Regions from separate parts of the Paralabilibaculum antarcticum genome, predicted to be linked through region 3. Evidence: riboswitches for the same ligand, from Rfam matches in the RefSeq annotation. Region 3 holds a riboswitch; each other region holds the start of a gene.
What was found. A riboswitch is a leader RNA that binds a small molecule or an ion and turns the genes downstream of it on or off. The one in region 3 is predicted to bind cobalamin.

Region 1: linked by a shared signal. The riboswitch ahead of L3049_RS16615 (TonB-dependent receptor plug domain-containing protein) and the one ahead of cobA (uroporphyrinogen-III C-methyltransferase) in region 3 are both predicted to bind cobalamin.
Region 2: linked by a shared signal. The riboswitch ahead of L3049_RS19755 (TonB-dependent receptor) and the one ahead of cobA (uroporphyrinogen-III C-methyltransferase) in region 3 are both predicted to bind cobalamin.
Region 4: linked by a shared signal. The riboswitch ahead of L3049_RS16600 (ABC transporter substrate-binding protein) and the one ahead of cobA (uroporphyrinogen-III C-methyltransferase) in region 3 are both predicted to bind cobalamin.

The regions. Positions count from the first base shown of each region.
Region 1 is NZ_JAKJSC010000005.1:43,064-46,273, forward strand. Features, by position in the region: gene L3049_RS16605 (iron ABC transporter permease) at 1-30, shown strand, start outside; gene L3049_RS16610 (ABC transporter ATP-binding protein) at 39-1,076, shown strand; cobalamin riboswitch at 1,225-1,432, shown strand; gene L3049_RS16615 (TonB-dependent receptor plug domain-containing protein) at 1,595-3,210, shown strand, end outside.
Region 2 is NZ_JAKJSC010000009.1:32,616-35,825, reverse strand. Features, by position in the region: gene L3049_RS19760 (PAS domain S-box protein) at 1-125, opposite strand, end outside; cobalamin riboswitch at 903-1,083, shown strand; gene L3049_RS19755 (TonB-dependent receptor) at 1,202-3,210, shown strand, end outside.
Region 3 is NZ_JAKJSC010000005.1:187,915-191,124, forward strand. Features, by position in the region: gene L3049_RS17175 (AMP-binding protein) at 1-437, shown strand, start outside; gene L3049_RS17180 (hypothetical protein) at 481-1,053, opposite strand; cobalamin riboswitch at 1,302-1,502, shown strand; gene cobA (uroporphyrinogen-III C-methyltransferase) at 1,855-2,631, shown strand; gene L3049_RS17190 (sirohydrochlorin chelatase) at 2,634-3,210, shown strand, end outside.
Region 4 is NZ_JAKJSC010000005.1:39,565-42,774, forward strand. Features, by position in the region: gene L3049_RS16595 (TIM barrel protein) at 1-948, shown strand, start outside; cobalamin riboswitch at 997-1,201, shown strand; gene L3049_RS16600 (ABC transporter substrate-binding protein) at 1,289-2,470, shown strand; gene L3049_RS16605 (iron ABC transporter permease) at 2,474-3,210, shown strand, end outside.

The DNA.
Region 1 (3,210 bases), 140 kb from region 3:
AGAAATGTAAAGGCATCTTTTGCTGGATAATTGAGCGTATGAAAGCAGAAAAAAAAGAAATTCAAGATATATTGGTAACACAAGATCTTTCCATTGGTTACAAGCAAGGAAAGAAGGAAAGTTTGTGTTTACTTTCTGATGTAAATCTAACCATCAGAAGGGGTGAAATGGTATGCCTTTTAGGACCAAATGGAGCAGGGAAATCTACTTTAATGAGAACCATTGCTGGTATTCAACCTCCATTGGCTGGATGTACTTTAGTAGAAGGGATTCCTATTAAGGATCGAAATTATAAAGAGATTGCTCAATTGTTAAGCATCGTTCTTACCGAGAGAATTAATGTTGGGAATCTGACCGTTTACCACATAGTATCTTTAGGGCGTCATCCTTATACTTCATGGATGGGGAAATTATCTAATGAGGACAACGAGAAGATTAAGTGGGCCTTGGAACAAGTAGGCTTGTTGCATTATGCTAATAACTTCATTAATGAATTAAGCGATGGTGAGCGACAAAGGGTAATGATTGCAAAAGCTTTGGCTCAAGACACACCACTAATCATGTTGGATGAACCAACTGCGCATTTAGATTTACCAAATAGAGTAGAGATTATGCGTTTATTGCATCGACTGGCTCGGGAAACTAATAAAGCCATTCTTTTATCTACACATGAATTAGATTTAGCACTTCAAGCCGCCGATTTAATTTGGTTGATGTCACGTAATGAACCCGTTAAGGTTGGAGCTCCTGAAGATTTAGTCCTGAATGGAAGCATTGAAGGAACATTTCATAACAAATCCTTTAATTTCGATCGCAAAACGGGAAACTTCATCATGAATTATCAGAAAAAGCAATCTATACAGCTTTTGGGTAATGATGTAATGGGCTTTTGGACACAAAGAGCTTTGTCTCGTGAAGGTTATCAGGTTAGCTGTGAGCAAGTAGGAGATTGTTGTGTTAACCTATTGGAGGACACAATGGAATGGGAAGTAAAGCAAAATGGAAGTACTATAAAATGCGTGAGCATTCAGGAATTACTTTTTTATTTAAGAAATAGTTTGTCGAAAGAAAAATAGACAATTTCCAAATGGTATTTTATTTGGTGAAAAGGAGACATTTCAATTTTGGAATGTCTCTTTTTCATTTAGCTAACTGTATTGTGTCTTGATTTGGATTATGTTTTAAAATAGATACTAAAGAAGAGATTAATTAATCTGATTTTATATACATTTGCACCGCATTTGGCTCCCAATACTCTTCTTCGAAGAGTGGGATGAAAAGGGAATTCGGTGAGAATCCGAGACTATACCCGTAGCTGTAAGTTCTAAAACAGCTTTTTGAATTACTCCTTGCCACTGTTTCGTTTTATCGGAATGGGAAGGCCTCAAAAAGTAGAACAAGTCAGAAGACCTGCCTTTGCAATCAATACAAGTCATTGCTTTCGGGAAAAAGAGCAAGTGAACGAAAACTTTATCAATATCGATAATAGGGATTGCTTTGTCATAACTGGTCCTCTATGTCATGTTCTAAATTTTCTTTTCGCTCCCTGTCTGCATTGCATTAGTTAAACTTATTTTCATTTAATCTTAAAGACATGAAAAGAACATTTTTAACGGCTTTTGCATTGCTATCACTATTAAATTCTGCAGTAAAAGCTGATGAAGTTCCAAACCCAACAGATGATAAAGGGGTTGTGAAACATCTAAACCTATCAGAAGTGAAGATAAACGCTTCACGTGTGAACTCGAAAATCAAGGATCTGCCTCAAAAGGTTGAGGTTATTACCAAAAGAATGATCGAAGCATCTCCTGCTAGTGATGTTGCAGGTTTGTTGAAAAATGCTGTGGCAATTGATATACTGCAATATCCTGGTGTATCGGCTGTTGTTAGTATGCGCGGTTTTACACCATCTCCATCGGTAAAGTATACTAGTATTTTAGTGAACGGAAAACCTGCAGGAACTGAAAATATTGCTAGTATCGATCTTGCAAATGTTGAGCGGGTTGAAGTTTTGAGAGGGCCTTTTTCAGCTCAGTATGGTTCTGATGCAATGGCTGGTGTGATTAATATCGTGACCAAAAACAGCACGGGCGAATTATCTGGCAAAGTTACTTTTGAGTATGGTAGTTTTGCAAGTTCGAAAGCAAATTTCAATATCGGTGGTTCACTATCCGATGCATTGGATTTTGATCTAAGTTACGCTATACAAAGTCAGGATAAGGATTACAAAACTGGAGATCGTAACCTTTATGATGAGGAGTATGCAAAATCGATTTTGGATCCATCTACTTATGGCGGAAGAATGGAAAATACTCAGTTTCAGACATCAAATTTTGATGCTCGTGTGGGGGTTAAACTAGCCGAAAATTGGAAACTTAATCTAAATGGAGGCTATTATGCTGGGAACGGTATTGAAACACCTGGTAATTTCTGGCATACAGAAGGTATGGATTCAAAAGATATTGAACGGTATACCGCTGGATTTGATGTTTTGGGAAGTATTGGGAATCATAAAATTACCTTTTCTCCATTTTATTCAGATGAAGACAACAAAACGGTAGATGTTGGTTCGGATGGTTATGGCGATTTTGAGAGTGATTACAAAAATTATGGATTTCAGTTATATGATACCTATGCCTTTGATGTGCATTCTGTTGCCTTGGGGATTGATAATAAAACTCAGAAATATGAAAGTTCTAATTTCGATACTGCAGGTGTATTAGAAGCTCCTTATCAACCAGATTACAATAATATTGCTACTGGAATTTTCGGACAAACTCATTTTAAATTTTTGAATGAAAAACTTGATTTGTCAGTAGGTGCAAGGGGAGATATGATAAAATTTGAACTGGAAGCAGACAAATTGTTGGCGAACGATAAAAGCTCTGAAGATTATTGGGTTTTTACTAAAAACATTGGTGTGAAGTATCAGTTGACTAAAGATCTGTCAGTACATTCTAGTTGGGGAGATGCTTTTTTAGCTCCTAAGGCATATCAGGTAGCTGGTTTCTATCAAAGAGGTACAGTAAAAACAATTGGAAATGCAGATTTGAACCCGGAAAAATCAAATACTGTTGATGTGGGATTTGCTTTTAAAAATTTCAAAAAAGGAATTAATTTTGATTTGACTTATTTCAACACCTACCATAAAGATAAGATTGTGAGAAGCAGTTTGCAGAATGGTGATATAACCTACATCAATGCAATGAA
Region 2 (3,210 bases), on a different contig from region 3:
CCGAGTAAGGAAAGCATTTCATTGTTTACCATAGTGAATTTGCCATCCCGGTTGGTCTGATAGAACCCAATGGGCGCAAAATCGATAATGTTTTTGTAAAGTTTATCGTTTGAGTTAGTTGGCATATTAGAGATTTCTTTTACAAAACAAAAGTAAGAATTAGGGCATTTTTATTGTTAATAAGACTCTTTAGTTTTAAGAGCTTAAAATATTATTATGAGCTTGCAGCAAAATAAGTCTGTTCATTTCTCATACTCAATTAATAATGGTATTGATTCAATGATTATGAATGATTAAACGATAGGGAAAAGAAAATGTTTCAAACTTTACTTCTTTAGGGGAGCAGTTTTTTGTAGGTGAATTTAGCAGAAGGTTTTGCCTGCATAACATATTTGGTTCGCTTATTTTTTGTATTTCATACGATTGTTCTTTTTAGTCTAAAATATAAGAAGGTGTTGTAGTTGCTGATTTAAAGGTTTATGGCATAGGTTTAATTTGTATGGGTAAATTTAGAGCACTAGCATTTTATGGGGAAGATAATCAATATATAAAATTTAAGTATTATAGTTATGTTTTACGTGATAAGTTTCATTTATTTTTAAGTTAATGATTTTTTTTCTAAAAAATAGCATCTATCACAGGCGATACTCAATTAATGAGGCAGAATAGAGCTCAGTTTTTCTGCTCAATACATTCTTAAGTTGATGTGCATACTCACGAAATGCATTTTAAATGCTTTTGTCGAATGCCAATGGCTCTTGTTTTGTGAGTAATATCTCATAAGCTAATCATTATTAATTGCAAATTATTCTTATCTATCGCGCAAGCGAATAAGCAATACTAAGTGTTTAAATATTGTTTTATAGCATGTTTTTACATTTAACTTAAAAGCAAAATAGTTTATAGATTTGTGCTGCAATTGGTGCGAAAGCTCAATAGGGAATCCGGTGTAAACCCGGAACTGTGCCCGTAGCTGTAATTCTCGTTACATCTTTAACACGTGCCACTGTCAGCCTAAGGCTGATGGGAAGGCGTTAACAGATAGAGATAAGTCAGAAGACCTGCCATTGCAACAGAGATCATTGCTCCGGGACAAGGGTTTATGATGTACAGTTATTCTATTTGATAGGGCTCGTATTGGGCTTTCTGTGCACCTTCCAGTTATTTCCAGAGCATATTTTTTAATCAAAAAAACAAAATGATGAAAAAATTATGCGCTATTGTTTACTTGCTTTTTGTGGTGAGTATTAGCTTATTTTCAATGCCAAATAACTACCGAGGGGTTGTTAAAGGCATGGTAGTTAACCAATCGTCGAAAGACCCACTTCCTTTTGTAACAGTTTCGATTCCCAACAGTACCAATGGTACTTTAACCGACGATTCGGGTGCTTTTTTGCTGGGCAATTTAAAACCCGGAAAACATGAATTACAGTTTTCTTGTGTAGGTTTTAAACCAATGCGTAAGCAATTTGAGATTCAGGAAAATGTTCCCGTAAATCTTCAGGTTTCCTTATCGGAAGATGTAATAGGACTCGCACAGATTGTTGTAAGTGCAGACAGAAGTCAGGTTAGTCGTAAGGAAGCGCCTGTAATTGTAAATATGTTATCGGCCAAAAGCTTACAGCAAGTAAACTCTTGTTCGTTAGCTGAAGGTCTTGCGTTTGCTCCTGGCATCCGTGTCGAAAACAATTGCAATAATTGTGGATTTAACCAAGTGCGAATGAATGGTATGGAAGGAAATTACTCTCAAATACTGATTAATAGTAGACAAGTTATTAGTGGTTTAGCCAGTGTTTACGGATTAGAGCATATTCCAACGTCTATGATTCAGCGTATCGAAATTGTTCGTGGTGGTGGTTCTGCTCTTTTTGGCTCAAACGCCATTGCAGGAACTATTAATGTAATTACCAAAGACCCTATTAGCAACAACTTTAGCCTTAACATTCAAAATAATATATTGGGTGTGGGCCTTAACGATAAGGCTAATGATTTTAATATTGACTTTAATTCTTCTATTATTTCAGATGACCGAAAAACAGGTATGTTTTTGTTTGGTGTCAAACGAGAAAGAGAAGCCTGGGATGCAACAAATGATGGTTTCTCAAATCTAGTTGAAATAAAGAGTAAGGGAGCTGGTATGCAAGCCTACCATCGTTTTTCAGATAGAAGTAAACTATCCGCAGAATATCATTTTATAAACGAATATCGTCGTGGTGGAGATCATTTAAATCGATTGCCTTTTAATTCGGAAATTGCTGAGCAGGTAGAACATGATATTCATGCTGGAGGCCTAACCTGGGATTTATATTTGGATAAAGAGCGGAAGCACAAATTATCGACTTTTGTATCGGGGCAATATACCGATCGTGAAACTTATTATGGCACACAAATGTTTGAGGATGCTGATGGAAATCCCTATACAGTTCCTCGACCAGATTATAGTGCTTTCGGCTCTACAAAAGATATTGCCAGTGTTATTGGAACACAGTATGCTACTGATTTAGATAAATTTCTAATGGCACCTGCGAAAATTGTGTTGGGTATCGAGAATACGTACAATACACTAAAAGATAAGAAGCTGGGTTATTTCGATCCAATTAAGAATTTGATGCTTGAAAATACGGTGATTTCAGATCAGCGATACAATACTTTTGGTTCGTATGCTCAGGTAAAATGGGATCTTAATTTTATGAACTTGCTTGTTGGAGGACGATTTGATTCTTACCGTATTAAAAATGATGCCGATCATTCTGTCTTTTCAAATAGTGTATTCTGTCCTCGTGTTAATCTGCAATTTAAGCTAAGTGAGAATATTAATGTCAGAACAAGTTATGCTAGAGGATACCGTGCGCCACAAATATTCGATGAGGATTTGCACATTGAGGCATCAACAGCCAGAACCATTACGCACGAATTAGATGAGAATTTGAAAGAGGAAACATCGAATACTTACTTGCTTTCTGCTGAATGGGATTTTACAATGAATAAGTGGGAATCTTATTTCTTGGTGGAAGGGTTTTACAACCGTTTAAACAATCCATTCTACAATGATTACATTCCAAATCCAGATAATTCGCAAGATTTAATTGCCTTGCGAACCAATGCAGGAGGATCGGATGTTGCGGGTGTAAATTTTGAGTACAAATTGGTTCCTTCTCATGTGGTAAACTGTCAGTTGGGTTTCACCCTTCAGAATGGCAAGTACGATAC
Region 3 (3,210 bases):
CGAAAGAGGTTTTAACTGAAGATGGCTGGTTTAAGACAGGAGACTTAGCAAAAATGGATAAAAACAATTATCTCTATATCGAAAGTCGATTAAAGAATATGATTGTTGGTGCTAGTGGTGAAAATATCTACCCTGAAGAAATTGAATCTGTTATTAACAACTTCAAGCATGTGGTAGAATCAGTTGTAGTTGAGAAAAAAGGAAAACTAGTTGCCATGGTTCATTTTAATTATGAAGAACTGGAGCAACAATATAAAACAATTAGGAAAGATGTTGAAAACTATGTGGATCAGCAAATTGATGATTTAATGCAGGAGCTTCACGAATACGTTAATTCCAGAGTAAATAAGTTCTCACAAGTGCAAATGGTCATTGCTCAGGTTGATCCTTTTCAAAAAACTGCAACTCATAAAATCAAACGCTTTCTATACTATTAGATAAACAAAAGGCTGATTTTCATCAGCCTTTTTTTATGTCTTCTTATTCATCCAGAGACCAACTGTAAATTAAAGACGCATCTCCAGTAAATTCTTTTTCACGATCAATTTCGGTTTGTTTTTCGAATTCTGGCCCAAAGCGTTCAAAAGCACTGATAAAACCAAAATCTCGATCTGGAATGTCTTTTAAAATCTTACCAACTAATGAGACAGCCTTTTTGGAAATAACCAACCAAGGAACTGTTGCAGCGCCAACAAGATCTGTAACAATGCCAAAAGCGTCGCCAGCGATCCCTGTTTCAATTTCTTTCAATATTTCGCCTAAATCTCTTTGTGCTTTTCTTGTATGTCGTAGATAGATATGCACGTTTAATTCTCGATCTTCTGGCATTTCCCTACTCAAAATATACAATCCTTCGGATCCAGATTGGTCCGTATCAAAAAAGTATTCGTTGTCGTGACGCTTACTCAATTTGAATGGTTCCTGAGGAATGGTAGTGACCATCATTTTATCATTTTCGGTAGGATGGTCAGCGATGATTACAAAGTATAATTTCCAACTTCTTTTAGGGCGATAGATCCGTATTCCATCAATTTCCAATCTTACTTTACTCATGATTTTAGGCTTTAGTTTTTATAAATATAGAGATTATTATGTTGAGGTAGAAATTTTATAGAATTTTTATATGGTTTACTTGTTTGCGCTTGTGATTAGATGTTATGGAAGTTTTATTTATGTTTTTAGACAGATGTACTTGATGTTGTTATTTTTAATTGTTTGATATTCAGGTTGTATTGGTTTGATGGTTTTTGTGGAAGGATTCCATATAGGATAGCTCGTGCGGATCTTAAATTTAAATTGATACATTTGTTACGTGATTTGGCAATAGTAGATCTCTTGATCATCTATTAAAGAGGGAATCCGGTTTGAATCCGGAACTGTACCCGCAGCTGTAATCTCTATACCAAACTCTGTTGCACAATGCCACTGTATCTTATGGAAGATATGGGAAGGCGCAACAAGAGGGAGAAAGTCAGAAGACCTGCCTAATAACAAATATGTTTAATCGATACTTTCGGGACTAAAAGTGAGATTATGATGAGATATGATGTATTCATGCCTGCGGGGCATGCTGTTTTTGGTTCTTACAAAAAGAGCCAACTTTGCAAAAATAAACCAGGAACAAAGAGCGCTCCGCTCATTTTGTATTCCAATAAATTGTGCTGGTTTACCAATAAAAATAATTTCGACAAACAAGTTGACGCAAGCAATTATTGTGAAAACATAGTCTTGTTTCGGAAAGCAATTCAAAAAATTAGAATCCAATAATTCTACTTGTTGATTTCAACAGGTAAGAATTGATATACCCCAAATTTAAGGCAAACCTCCGTTTGCAAGCTTGAAATTCGAGATAATATGATGCGTGAAAGAGGAAAAGTAAGTATCGTTGGAGCTGGACCAGGTGATCCGGAATTAATTACACTAAAAGCTATTCGAGCTATTGAAAATGCTGAAGTGGTACTCTATGACTATTTGGTAAATAAGCAATTGCTAGACTATTGTAAAGAGGGTTGTGAGATTGTTTATGTTGGAAAAAAGAACCGACAACATACTTACCCACAGGAAGATATTAATAAAATGTTGATTGAGTATGGATTGGCAGGGAAAAAGATTGCTCGATTGAAAGGCGGAGATCCATTTGTTTTTGGGCGAGGTGCAGAAGAGATTTTAGGCTTGAAAGAACACGATATTGAGTTTGAGGTAATTCCTGGAATCACTGCTGGAGTAGCTGTTCCAGGAGCCGCAGGTATTCCGGTTACATTGCGAAATGTAGCTTCATCAGTGGCTTTCTTTACTGGTCACCAATGTGCAAATCACAAAACGGAGATTTATTGGGACAAAATCGCAACAGGAATTGATACTCTTGTGTTTTATATGGGCGTAACACAAGCCCCAAGAATTGTAAGAAACTTGATGGCCTGTGGGAAAAACCCAGAAACTCCAGTAGCCATGATTCGTTGGGGAACATTACCAGAACAGGAAGTTCTTAAGGGAACACTTGGGACGATTGTTCAAATGATGGAGGAACACAATTTTAAACCACCAGCAATATTTATTGTTGGTGAGGTTGTGGCTTACTCGGAACAATTATCACCACTAATCAATCAAATGGCTGAATCAGAAATAGAATAGTTATGAGCAAAAAAGGAATTTTAATCTGTGGGCACGGTACCCGTAAAGAAAGAGGAGCAAAAGCTTTTCAGGAATTTGCAATGAAATATGCTGCTCAAACTACCGATTATGAGGTGGAACTTGGCTTTTTAGAACTTTCGGAACCTAATTTTGAAACTGGCGTGAAGCGCTTGCTTGAGAAAGGAGTTAAGGAGATTATAGCTGTACCGGTATTTCTATTTACTGGTGTTCACATTCAAAGAGACATTCCTTATGCTCTAAATAGCTTTCAGGAAAAATATGATGTGAAAATTCAGCTAGCAAATTACATTGGAACTTGCCATGAAATGGTTGATTATAGTGTAAAGCTTCTTGAGGAGACACTAAAAGACAAAAACTGGAATGTTGAGGAAACAGCATTTCTGGGATTAGGTATTGGAGCTTCAAAAGCCGAAGCAAATGGTGATTTGGCAAAAATGACCCGTTTGATTCAGGAGAAACAAAAGTATCCTTTTTCAATTAATGCCTATACGAGTAGCATGACTTATCCTGCTTTGCCTTCGGTATTGGAATGGATGAAAGTTTTGCCTTTTAAAAATA
Region 4 (3,210 bases), 150 kb from region 3:
CGATTTGAGAATGCTTGGAAGGGACTTGAAGAATATGTAGAAAGAAAAGAATTGGATGGCGTAGAACTTTTGATTGGTTATGATCGTCCTTCTAATGATATTCCAAAAGAGATTGTGAAAAGTGTGCATTTACCATTTTGGGTCACTTGGTTAGATGTTTGGAGAAAGGGAGAAGATGGGGCAAAAGCTTATTTCCCAAAAACATCTGCAGAAGATTTAAAGTATCGTTGTGGTGGAAGCAATAAAATAGATATGATTGCCTCACAAAAACAATTGTGGGAATATGCTGCCCTTTTGAATCCTCAACATGCGGTTTTGCATGCTGCTCATGTTGAATTAGAGCATGCTTTTACTCGCGATTTTACTTATAAAAGTGCCGAAGTGTTGGCAAGTTTTGCTGATATGCTGAATAAAACAGCACAGGAATTTTCTGATGGAGAGCCGCCTGTTACTTTAGCAATTGAGAATTTGTGGTGGCCTGGTCTTGATTTTTTATTTCCGGCTGAAGTGGATGACTTTGCTGCTAGATTGGAATTTTCCAATTGGAATTTCTTGCTGGATACAGGTCATCTGATGAATACCAATATTGCTCTGCGCTGTGAAGATGAAGCGATTGATTTTGTTCTTGATCGTGTATCTCGTCTTTCGAAGGATGTGCAAGAGAAAATAAAGAGTTTGCATTTAAACTGTAGTTTATCTGGCGAATATCAACTGAAACAGGTACAAGAAGGATTGCCTTTCAATTGGTCAGAACTTAATTTTTCAGATAAATATTCAAGTGCTCGTAATCATGTTTTACAAATTGACCAGCATTTGCCTTTTCAATCATCGAGGGTGAAAGAGATTCTTGCAGAGCTTAATCCAGAGATTGTGATTCATGAATTTATTACAAAGAGTATGGATGAATTTTCGGAAAAGTTAGCTACTCAAATGAATGCATTGGGCTAGGAATATCTGCGGGCTTTGTTTTAATTTCTTTTTTCTCCAAAATAATCCATAGATTTGCAGCAATTAGGTTTCCAAGTTTTTGGGAATTAAAAGGGAATCCGGTGTGATACCGGAGCTGTCCCCGCAGCTGTAAGCCCTCAATGAATAATTCATTGATAAGTTCTGACAGATTAGCCACTAAGTGAATGTAGTTTCACATGGGAAGGCGTCAGGATGGGTAAGCCAGAAGACCTGCCTAAGGAAAAAAATGTTTCGTAACTTCGGGGAACTGAGTAACGAAGGTATGATTCTCGCAATTGTATTTTCTTGAGTTCGATCCCCACAATTATTGTGGAAGAAAATGAGTGTAGTAAACAAAAGCCCTTGGGCAATTCTCCTGTTTGTACTTTTAAGCAGCGCATCTTGTCAATTTACAAGTCAAAAAAAGATCGCTGCCAACGATGCTAATACTAAAATAGATTTAGCCTTTTACCATCCTACTATTATTAAGCATGCCAAAGGTTTTGAAATAAAAATCTTGGATAATGGTTTAAAAGAACTTACCGTTTGGGATCCTTGGAACAAAGGGAAAGTATTTCAAAAGTACTATTTAAAGAATCGTGGTGAAGAACTGAAAGATACAGTTCCAAGTGATGGTTTATTGGTTGAAGTGCCAATAAGAAGCATTGCTGCACTATCGAGTACCCAAATTGGGATCCTAAAATTTTTAAATGTTCAAGATAAAATTGTAGCGGTATCTCTTAAGGATCGTATTTATGATGAGGACTTGAATAAAAAGGCGCAAAATGGCGAAATACAAGCTGTTGGTCATTCCGAGACGTTAAACTTTGAGAAGATTGTAGAGATTGATCCAGAATTGGTAATGGTTGCTGGTTTTATGAAAATCTCCGAAAGGGAAACCAAATTAATGCAAGCGGGTTTACCTGTTGCCTATAATATCGAATGGATGGAATCTTCACCATTAGCAAGAGCTGAATGGGCAAAATTCATTGCAACTTTTTTTAATAAAGAAGCAGAAGCTGAAAAGCATTTTAAGGAAGTTGAAGATCGCTATAATGGGCTTAAAAAGTTGGTTTACGAAGTAGAAAATAAGCCATCCATATTGTCTGGGTACAATTTTAAGGGAACTTGGTATATGCCAGGAGGCCAATCGTACTTAGGGCAATTTTTACGTGATGGGAAAGCAGATTATTATTGGTTCTCAGATAGCACAAGTGGTAGTATTCCTTTAAGTTTCGAAGTGGTATTCGATAAGCAAGGTGAAGCAGATATTTGGTTTGGTCCGGGACAATGCAAAACATTGGAGGATTTGAAAAACTTAGATGATCGTTATACCTTATTTAAGCCATATAAAACTGGAAATGTTTTTTGTTATACGAAAAGAATGAACAGCCGTGGTGCCAATGATTGGTTTGAATCTGGTGTAATGCAACCCGATGTTGTTTTTAAAGATGCAATTAAAATATTACATCCTGAATTGTTACCAGATTATGAATTGTATTATTATCAGCAATTAAAATAAGATATGATATTGAAGAAAGGTGGAAGTTGGTTATCGCTCCTATTTGGGATTTTATTTCTGATTATTATTGGGGTTTTTCTTCTCGATTTGATTTTTGGAAGTGTAAACATTCCTTTTGAGAAAGTATTTGCAATTCTTTCGGGAGGAGATGTGAAAAACTCATGGAATTATATTGTTCTTAATTTCCGTTTACCAAAAGCAATCACGGCAATTATTGTTGGTGCAGGACTTTCTGTAACCGGGCTTATGATGCAGACTTTATTTCGCAATCCTTTGGCTGGTCCATATGTTTTGGGAATTAGTTCTGGTGCAAGTTTAGGCGTTGCTTTAATGGTTATGGCATCGGCAATTGCTCCTGTTTTATTTGGAGCTATTTCTGCATTTTTGGGAAGTTGGGCCTTAGTTGTATCAGCAGTTGTAGGAGCATCTCTTGTGTTTATGCTTGTGGCTTTGGCTTCTATTCGTATTTCCGACAGTGTTTCTTTACTGATTATTGGAATCATGTTTGGAAGTATAACGGGTGCTGTAGTAAATATTCTCCAATACTTTAGTGATCCGGAGCAAATTCAAAGTTTCATAGTTTGGACATTTGGAAGTTTGGCAGGTGTTACCTGGAACGAAATGCAGGTTATGGCCCCAATTGTTTTTTGCGGTTTAATTATAGCATTCTTTCTGATTAAGCCTTTGGATGCCTTGTTGCTAGGGGAGAATTATGCTCGCGGCGTTGGAATATCAGTTAA